One region of the Methylobacterium sp. D48H genome, then DNA from elsewhere that is predicted to be linked to it. Evidence: predicted binding sites of a transcription regulator. Region 1 holds the regulator's gene; each other region holds the start of a gene.
The links. The regulator LexA, encoded in region 1, represses DNA repair genes until DNA is damaged. The targets are predictions, from matches to a motif close to TGTTCNNNNTGTGTTCNG.
Positions count from the first base shown of each region.

Region 2: the regulator LexA is predicted to act here: its motif matches at 971-988, upstream of parE (DNA topoisomerase IV subunit B).
Region 3: the regulator LexA is predicted to act here: its motif matches at 1,014-1,031, upstream of ACLBX8_RS25010 (DUF3072 domain-containing protein).
Region 4: the regulator LexA is predicted to act here: its motif matches at 1,166-1,183, upstream of ACLBX8_RS10340 (type IA DNA topoisomerase).

Region 1 is NZ_JBKFAP010000005.1:215,355-217,549, forward strand. It holds partial or broken gene ACLBX8_RS12735 (ComEC/Rec2 family competence protein) at 1-759, shown strand, start outside; gene lexA (transcriptional repressor LexA) at 753-1,481, opposite strand; gene ACLBX8_RS12745 (hypothetical protein) at 1,731-2,180, shown strand.
Region 2 is NZ_JBKFAP010000013.1:60,755-62,949, reverse strand. It holds gene topA (type I DNA topoisomerase) at 1-344, shown strand, start outside; gene ACLBX8_RS20040 (hypothetical protein) at 535-723, opposite strand; gene parE (DNA topoisomerase IV subunit B) at 1,095-2,195, shown strand, end outside.
Region 3 is NZ_JBKFAP010000021.1:88,410-90,604, forward strand. It holds gene ACLBX8_RS25000 (Cof-type HAD-IIB family hydrolase) at 1-294, opposite strand, end outside; gene ACLBX8_RS25005 (gluconokinase) at 299-865, opposite strand; gene ACLBX8_RS25010 (DUF3072 domain-containing protein) at 1,040-1,336, shown strand; gene ACLBX8_RS25015 (Flp family type IVb pilin) at 1,518-1,766, shown strand; partial or broken gene ACLBX8_RS25020 (polysaccharide biosynthesis/export family protein) at 2,028-2,195, shown strand, end outside.
Region 4 is NZ_JBKFAP010000004.1:2,045-4,239, reverse strand. It holds gene ACLBX8_RS10340 (type IA DNA topoisomerase) at 1-1,127, opposite strand, end outside; gene ACLBX8_RS10335 (monovalent cation:proton antiporter-2 (CPA2) family protein) at 1,503-2,195, opposite strand, start outside.

The sequences.
Region 1 (2,195 bases):
TCGGACTGGATCGCCGGGTTCGAGCGGGCGGTCCTGGTGCTGCCGGCCTTCGGCGCCGGGGCGCTAGCCCTGCTGACCGCCGGCCTGCTGCTGGGGACGCTGCCGGCCTCGCGCCTGCGCTGGCTCGCCGTGCCGCCGGTCCTGCTCGGGCTCGTCCTCGCGGCCCGGCCCGACCACTACGACCTCTACGTCGACCGGCAGGGCGCGGGGGCCGCGGTGCGGGGCCCGGACGGGCGGCTCGCGGCCCTCGGCAGCCCTTCGGGCTTCGTCCTCGAGCAGTGGCTGAAGGCGGACGGCGACGGGCGGCGGTCCGCGGCGCTGATCGTCCGGTCGGGCAGCGGGCGCTGCGACCGGCTCGGCTGCACCGCCCGGCTGCCGGACGGGCGGGCGGTCGCCCTGGTCCGGGACCGGCGGGCCTTCCCGGAGGATTGCGCCCGCGCCGCGGTGCTGATCACGGGCCTCGCGGCGCCGCCTACCTGCACGGGGCCGCTGGTGATCGACCGGCGCGTCCTCGCCGCCCGCGGGGCCGTGGCCCTCCGGACCGATGGCGACGGCTTCGCCGCGCGCTACGCCCGGGACGACGGCCGCGCCGTGCCCTGGCGGCCGGCCGCCGGGCGCGGGCCCAGACCGCCGCGGCCGGTCACCGCGGAGCCGGGCGACCGCCCCGCGGAGGACGGGGTCGCCGCGACGCCGGAGGCCGACGCCGCGCCGGGCGGAGACCTCGCCCCCGGCGACGCGCCGGCCGAGCCGCTTCAGTAACGGCGGACGAGGCTCACGAGGCGGCCCTGGATCCGGACCCGGTCGGGCCCGAGCACGCGGGTCTCGTAGGCCGGGTTGGCGGCCTCGAGGGCGATCGACGAGCCGCGGCGGCGCAGGCGCTTGAGCGTCGCCTCCTCGTCGTCGATCAGCGCCACGATGATGTCGCCGGTATTGGCCGTCTCCTGCTTGCGGATGACCACGAGGTCGCCGTCCAGGATGCCCGCCTCGACCATCGAGTCGCCACGCACCTCGAGGGCGTAGTGCTCGCCGCCGGCCACGAAGTCCGGCGACAGGGTGATGGCGTGGCTCTGGTTCTGGATCGCCGAGACGGGCGTACCGGCCGCGATCCGGCCCATGACCGGGATCGAGATGGCGCGGCCGGACTCGTCGATCATCCGCGTGCTCGCCGGGGCCGGCGGCTGCTTGGACTTACCGCCCTCGACCACGCTCGGCGTGAAGCGGCGCGGCTCGGCGGGGGCCTGAGTCGCCGGAGCGGCCTGGGTCAGGCTCTCGGGGATCCGGATCACCTCGATGGCGCGCGCCCGATTCGGGAGGCGCCGGAGGAAGCCGCGCTCCTCGAGCGCCGTGATCAGCCGGTGGATGCCGGATTTCGACTTGAGATCGAGGGCATCCTTCATCTCGTCGAACGACGGCGGGACACCGCATTCCTGCATCCGGCTCTGGATGAATCGCAGGAGGTCCAGCTGCTTGCGCGTGAGCATCGACGGGGGACTCGCGGCTTGGCGGACCGCCACGTGACGGTCTCCGAAACAAATCACGAACAGGTTAAACGTTCCGCAAGTGTTCCGCAAGAGCGGCACCGCTCGGCCCGGCGCTCCGCGGCGCGCCCGCGGGAGAAGGTCGAGAAACGCATTGACGGCGCAAGCGGAGCCGTTTCAATGCATCGCGGCGCCCCGCCGGGAAGGCGGCGGATCCGGGGCGCGGGCTGGGACCCTCTTGGAATGACGAGGATGCGACGACCCGCAGCTCTGCTGCCCCTCGGCCTCGCCGCCCTCGGCCTTGCCGGCTGCACCACCGGATTCTCCTACATCTCGCGGAACTACGTGGCGCTCACTCCCCAGGTCGTCACGATCGGCTGCAAGGAGCCCTACGAGGTCTACGACAACCGGCAGCTGCGCCGGATGCTGATCGTGTCCAACGCCCTGCGCGAGTATACCGGCTGCAACCTGAGCGAGGTCCGGATCGATCCGGAGCCGGGCGCCACCCGGGTGAAGCGCTTCCGCACCGCCGCCCGGGCCTATCTCGACGAGACCGTGCGCGAGGATTGCCGGATCACCGGCGAGACCGTGTTCGATCCGCTGAAGACCGAGTTCGCCTACGCCTGCGACGCGCCGATCGAGAAGCGCGGCACCGTGGTCCCCCGCCTGCCGGGCCGCAATCCGGGCCTCGGCGTGCGCTGACCGGCCGGCGGCGCG
Region 2 (2,195 bases), on a different contig from region 1:
GACGCGGCCGCCCGGCCGCCGATCCCGGCCGGCCCCTCGGCAAGGACGAGGCCAGCGGCCGCGACCTCGTGGTCAAGGCCGGCAAGTACGGGCCCTACGTCACCGACGGCGAGGTCAACGCCACGCTGCCGAAGACGATGAGCGCCGAGGCGCTGACGCTGGAGGAGGCGGTCGCCCTGGTGAACGCCAAGCGCGCCGCGGGCGGCGGCAAGCCGGCGAAGCGCGGGGCGGTGAGGAAAGGGTCGGCGCGGGCCGCGAGCGGCGACAAGCCGGCGGCGAAGAAGACCGCCGCGAAGAAGCCTGCGGCCAAGAAGGCGGCGGCGAAGACGTCGAGCGCGGGCTGAAGCGTTCGTGGACGAGGCTGAGGCGGGCCGGCAAGCCCGCCCGTCCTTGCGAGCGGAGCGAAGCAATCCAGTGCAGCGCGAGGCGTTCGAACGTGGCGCCGACTGGGTTGCTTCGCTCCGCTCGCAAGGACGTGGTGAGGCGGCGCCAGCGTTGCCGCCCCTCACCGCGGGTTGCGGTCAGCGATCGGGTTCAGACCAGGTAGGTGATCGTCGCCGCCACGGCCGTCGCGAAGGTCGCGAGCGCGAGGGTGGTGGAGTTCATCAGCGCCCGGGCCGGCGGCACTGCGGCCGCATCATCGTCGCAGCCGAAGGCAGCGCCGGCCGCGTGCTCGAAGCGGATCAACGTGAGGCGGCGGGCCTCGATCGCGGCGTCGCTCATGGACTGCGGCTCCCTGACCACGGTCAAGATTTATCTCCGCCACCAACGTCGATCGTCCCGTTCTGTTCCGGGCGTCGCCTGTGGAGGCCGGGCATGCGGGTCACGAGAAAGCCTTAACCCATTGTTGTGCAACGTCGTGATGACGGCCCGGCGCGCGGAACCGTGTGCCGGCACGGACGCGGCCCTCGCTCGCGGCGGCGCAGCATGCGATGATGCGACCGCCTCGCCGCAGGGCGAACGGCTTTGATGTTTATGGTTTGTTCCGCTATCATGCGGGGATGAAGGCGCATGCTCCACGACCCGAGACCCGTCCCAAGACCCGTCTGCGCGAAGCCGAGCCGGCCGACGCGCCGCGCGCCAGGAGGCCGCGCGTGAGCGATCCGGCGCGGGACCTGTTCGGGCCAGGCGGCAAGGGCGCGGTGGCCCGCCCGCCCGAGCCGCGGCGGCGGCTGGATTCGGCGGCCTCCGTGGCGACGCTCGCGGCCGCCGAGCCGGAGGGCGGCTACACCGCCTCCGACATCGAGGTGCTGGAGGGGCTGGAGCCCGTCCGGCGCCGGCCCGGCATGTATATCGGCGGCACCGACGAGCGGGCGCTGCACCACCTGTTCGCCGAGGTGATCGACAACTCGATGGACGAGGCGGTCGCCGGCCATGCCAGCTTCATCGAGGTGGAGCTGGAGGAATCCGGCGCCCTCGTGGTGACCGACAACGGCCGCGGTATCCCGGTCGACCCGCACCCGAAATTTCCCGGCAAGTCGGCGCTCGAGGTCATCATGACCACGCTGCACGCCGGCGGGAAGTTCGACTCGAAGGTCTACGAGACCTCGGGCGGCCTGCACGGCGTCGGCATCTCGGTGGTGAACGCGCTCTCCGACCTGCTCGAGGTCGAGGTGGCGCGCAACCAGACCCTCTACCGCCAGACCTTCTCGCGCGGTCATGCCCAAGGGGCCTTGGAACTGGTCGGCCGGGTGCAGAACCGCCGCGGCACGCGCGTGCGCTTCCACCCGGACGCCCAGATCTTCGGCTCGCTGAAGTTCGACCCGCGCCGCCTGTTCAAGATGGCGCGCTCCAAGGCCTACCTGTTCGGCGGCGTCGAGATCCGCTGGCGCTGCGCCCCTGCCCTCCTCGAGGGGCTGGAGGACGTGCCGGCCGAGGCGGTGCACCGCTTCCCCGACGGGCTGCGCGACTACCTCGCCCGCGACATCGACGGGAAGGAACTCGTCACCGACGCCATGTTCTCCGGCAAGATCACCAAGCCGGGCTCGCACGGATCGCTCGAATGGGCGGTGGCCTGGATGGTCGCCGAGGACGGGATCTCGCACTCCTACTGCAACACGATCCCGACGCCCGAGGGCGGCACCCACGAGGCGGGCCTGCGCGTCGCCCTGCTGCGCGGCCTGCGCGAGCACGCCGAGCGGGTGAACCAGGCCAAGCGCATGACGGCGGTGACCACCGACGACGTCATGGCGACC
Region 3 (2,195 bases), on a different contig from region 1:
CCGGGCCGCCGGCTCCGGGATGGTCCGCTCCTCGATGATCGACAGGTCCGGCCGGACGACGCTCGCGCCGTTGAAGGCCCCCATCGGCAGGTCGAGGCCGAGCTCCGCCACGAGGCTCCGCAGCCCGATCGGCGGCCGCGCCGAGGCGATGCTGAAGCCGATCCCGGCCGCGCGCAGGCGGCGCACGGCCGCCACCGTCGCTGCCGTCAGGCGCTTGTCCCCGGTGACCAGGGTGCCGTCGACGTCCGAGATCACCAGGGCGATCCCCGCGGCCTTGCCGGTTCCTGCAGTCATCGCGTCACTCCCCACCCGGATCCCGGCGCGCCGCGGTGGCGAGTTCCGCCACGACCCGGTCGGCAATCGCCTCGGGCGGCTCGAGGATCCCGACGGTGATCGGGTGCTCGTCGGGGCCCGGGACCTCGAGGGTGGCGAACTGGCTGTCCAGGAGATGCGGCGACATGAAATGACCCTGGCGCTCCGCGAGACGCCGCGCGATCAGGGCCTTGTCGCCGTCGAGGTAGACGATGCGGACCCGCCGGCTGCCCCGGGTGAGGACGTCCCGGTACGCGCGCCGGAGCGCCGAGCAGACCACCACGCCGGACTCGCCGGCGTCGAGGCGCTGCTGGATCCAGGTCGCGATCCGGGCGAGCCACGGTGCGCGGTCCGCGTCGTCGAGGGCGTGGCCCGCGTGCATCTTCGCCACATGCTCCGGCGCGTGGAAGCTGTCGCCGTCCACGAAGATCCAGCCGAGCTTCTCGGCGATCAGCGCCGCCACGGTGCTCTTCCCGGACCCCGAGACGCCCATGACCACGAGCACCTGAGCGGCCGTCCCGGCATCGAATGGCGAGTCTGATTGGGACGTCATCCGGACCACCGTGGCTCCGAGGCGCGCCGGGCCGCCGCGCGTCACGATCATGCGGAGCGCGCGCGCGGATGGGAAGATCGCCGCGCCCGACGTTGCCGCCGTGTCGGCAGGAACCGTCGCGGCGCGGGCCGCGTTGACGACCCAGAACGCGAACATTTAGGGAACATGAGTCGCATGGCTACCACCACCGCGAAGGCGACGTCGAAGGCCGATCGGGATTCCGGTGTGCGCCAGGATGCGCACCAGGAGGCGCCGGAGAACCCCAAGACCGACCCGAAGGACGTGTCGAACCAGATCAAGGATCCAGACCAGTGGACCACCGGCGGCGAGCCGATGACCGGCGCGCAGGCCTCCTACCTGAAGACGCTCTCCGAAGAGGCGAAGGAGCCGAAGGCGTTCGATCCCGACCTCGACAAGGCCGAGGCCTCCAAGCGGATCGACGACCTGCGCCACAAGGCCGGCCACGCCTGAGCCGTCGCGGGCGCGCCCTCGCCGGGCGCGCCCGCCGCGCGGGGCGGTGCATATCCCGCCCGGAATCAGCCCGATGCCCTGTTTCGGACACTTCGTTAAGCCGGCGGCAAGCGCGGGCCGGTAACAGCCTTCCGAGCGCGTGAGGCCACGCGGACGGCGGGATGGGAAGGCGCGTTCGACCATGGATGAGCCGGGCGGCGACGGGGCGGGGCGGCGCGCGGTGCGATCCCGGGCGGCGGCCGCCCTGACGGATCGGATCCCTGTCGCGGCCGCGCGCTTCGCCCACGACCTCCGCGGATCCACCGCGACCGAGTACGCCCTGCTCGGGGGCCTGATCTTCCTCGTCGCGGTCGGCAGCATCCGCTACTACGTGTCCCGCGTCAGCGCCGTCTACGGCGACATCACCGCGGCGGTGACCCAGGGTCAGTGAGCGGATCGCGCCGGGGCCGTGCGGCCCTGGAGTCGATGGGCCGACTCGTTACCGTCGACAGCGCTCGGATTTGTGTCCCGATATTTCAGCAGCGCGCGCTGCGCCCGGCATTCGTCGTCCCTGTGCCCCGAAAAAGCTGTGCTTAACGAGGATGACTTAGCAGTCTCGGTCGTGGCGGGCGGAGTGTGGCTCACCCGCTACGGACACCTGGGCCGCTATGGGCTAGGCACGGGCTCGGCAATACCGATGGGCAACATCTGGATGCGCAAACTTCCCCTCGTCCTGCTCGCCGTCACGGCGATGTCGGGCTGCACGTACCTGCCCGCGGCGGGTCCGACGGCGAGCGCGATCCAGGCCGGGGCCGAGGTCGCCACGGCCGACGGCGGGATCCTTGCCCGCTACGAGATCATCGACGTCACCCCCTCCGTG
Region 4 (2,195 bases), on a different contig from region 1:
ATGGCGTGGTGCTCGCCCGGATCCGCGACGTAGTGGCCCTTCAGGCCGCGACGGATCAGCGGCGCAGCGTCGCGCGGAACGACTGTGCTCAGGTCGGTCAGGACGGTCGTGACGGCCGCGATGATCGCGGCGGCATCGCCGGCCTGGCCCTCGGGCAGGTGCTCCGACTCCGTGCGCGGGTAGCTGAGGTACCCCTGATCGTAGAGGTCCTGAGCGATGCCGGCCGTGTGCTGCGGGTCCCAGCCGAACCGCTTGGCGCAGCGTCGCGCCAGGGTGTCCTTCGAGAACAGCCGGGGCGGCGCGCGCCGGACATCCCTGTGCGCGACCGCCAGAGGGCCCGACCACGTCGCCGCGGCGGACCGGATCGTCTCAGCGACCGCCGCATCGAGGATCCGCTCCTTCGGGGCGTGCCAGAGGGTGATCTCCGCGCCTGCATGGGTCCTAAGGTGCAGCGCGACCTTGAAGAAGTCCTGCGGCACGAAGGACCGGATCCGCTCCTCCAGGTCCGCCAGGATGGCGAGGGTCGGCGTCTGGACGCCGCCGAAGCGCCAGGGCTCCCGGAAGGCGGGCGGGCGCAGGCGCAGCGAGATCGCCCGCGTGCCGTTCAGGCCGAGATGATAGTCCTCGTACTGCCGGCAGAGCGCCTCGAGATAGGCGGCGTAGTCGCGCTCGCCCGAGGCGGGATCCTTGGCCAGGGCCGCGAAGGCGCGTCGGATCGAGACCTCGTCGAGCGCGCCGAGCTTGAGCCGGTCGACCCGGCCGTTCCAGCCGAGATGCTCGAGCACTTCCCACGCGATCATCGAGCCCTCGCGACCCGGATCCGTGGCGATGATCACGCGGTCCACGCCGCTCAGCGCTTGCCGGATCGCGGCGATCTTCGGTGCGTGCGACTGCCCGGACCGGTTCGTGCCGTAGCCGACCGGGATCGTGGGAAGGACGATCGGGAGGAGGTCGAAGCGCCAGGGCTTCCACTCGGGCCGGATGCTGCCCGGCTCCTCGGCCGACAGCAGATGTCCCTCGGCGGCCACGCAGACCGTGCTCGGCGAGCGGAAGAAGCGCTGCAACTGGCGCATCGCCGAGGGCTTCTCGAAGAAGAACAGCGTGCGACCGGAGCTCGGAGATGACATGTCGCTGACCGCTCGGGCTGTCGCCGCGCCTGACCCAGGGTTCACATTTTGTTCCAGGCGGGCTCGGGATGCAACTGGCGCCGCGAGACGGGAAGCCGTGGGGAAGCCGGCGGCGTGTCGCCCTCCCCAGGCACACCGGCCGGCGCCGCGATGCTGGAGCGGCGCTTGTACCTGTGCTCCGGGCTCGCCCGCGGCGGCGACCCGGAATGCCTCCGTGGCCGGATTCCCGCCTGTGGCTGGCGCGTCGCCGTCGACCCGCGCACCGTCCTCCGAAGGCTCCGGGCACGCGCTCGCGTTCTACGGGTTGGCCGCCCCCTGTGCCTGCCGAGACCGGCGCGCCTTCAGCAGGCACGGCACCGAGGCCCGGTCGCTGGCCTAGCCGGCCGCGTGCGCCGAGCCGGGCTTGTTGCCGTGAATGAGGTCCCGACCCGCGTAGATGCCGCCCACGACCTGCAGATCGAGACGCTCCGCATCGCGGCGCCGGACCTCCGCCAGGATCGCGCTGGCCGCTTCCGGCTCGGCTCCGGTCGTCAGGAGCGCCTGCTCGCCGAGGAGCAGAGCCGACTCGACCGTCTCGCGGATCTGGTAGGCCACGCCCGCCTGGATCAGCTCGACCGCGTGTTCGCGATCCCGGGCGCGCGCCAGCACGGGCACCAAGGGGAACTCCGCCTTGGCGATCTCCGCGACGCGTCTGGCCATCGCGGTGTCGTCGACGCAGATCAGGATCGCCCGCGCCGTCGCGGCGCCGGCCGCGTGCAGAATGTCGAGGCGGGTGCCGTCACCGTAATAGACCTTGAAACCGAACCCCTCGGCGAGACGGATGTTGCTCGGGTTCGTGTCGATGATCGAGACCGAGCAGCCCTGCGCGATGAGCGGCTGACTGGCGATCTGGCCGAAGCGGCCGAACCCGACGATCAGGGCGCTGCCCACGAGGTCCTCGGGCGCCTCGACGCCGTCGATGGACGGAACGGCCTTGGGACCGAGACGATCGAAGGCGACGACCACCAGCGGCGTGATCGCCATCGACAGGATGATGGTGGCTGTCAGGACGGCGTTGGTCGTGCCGTC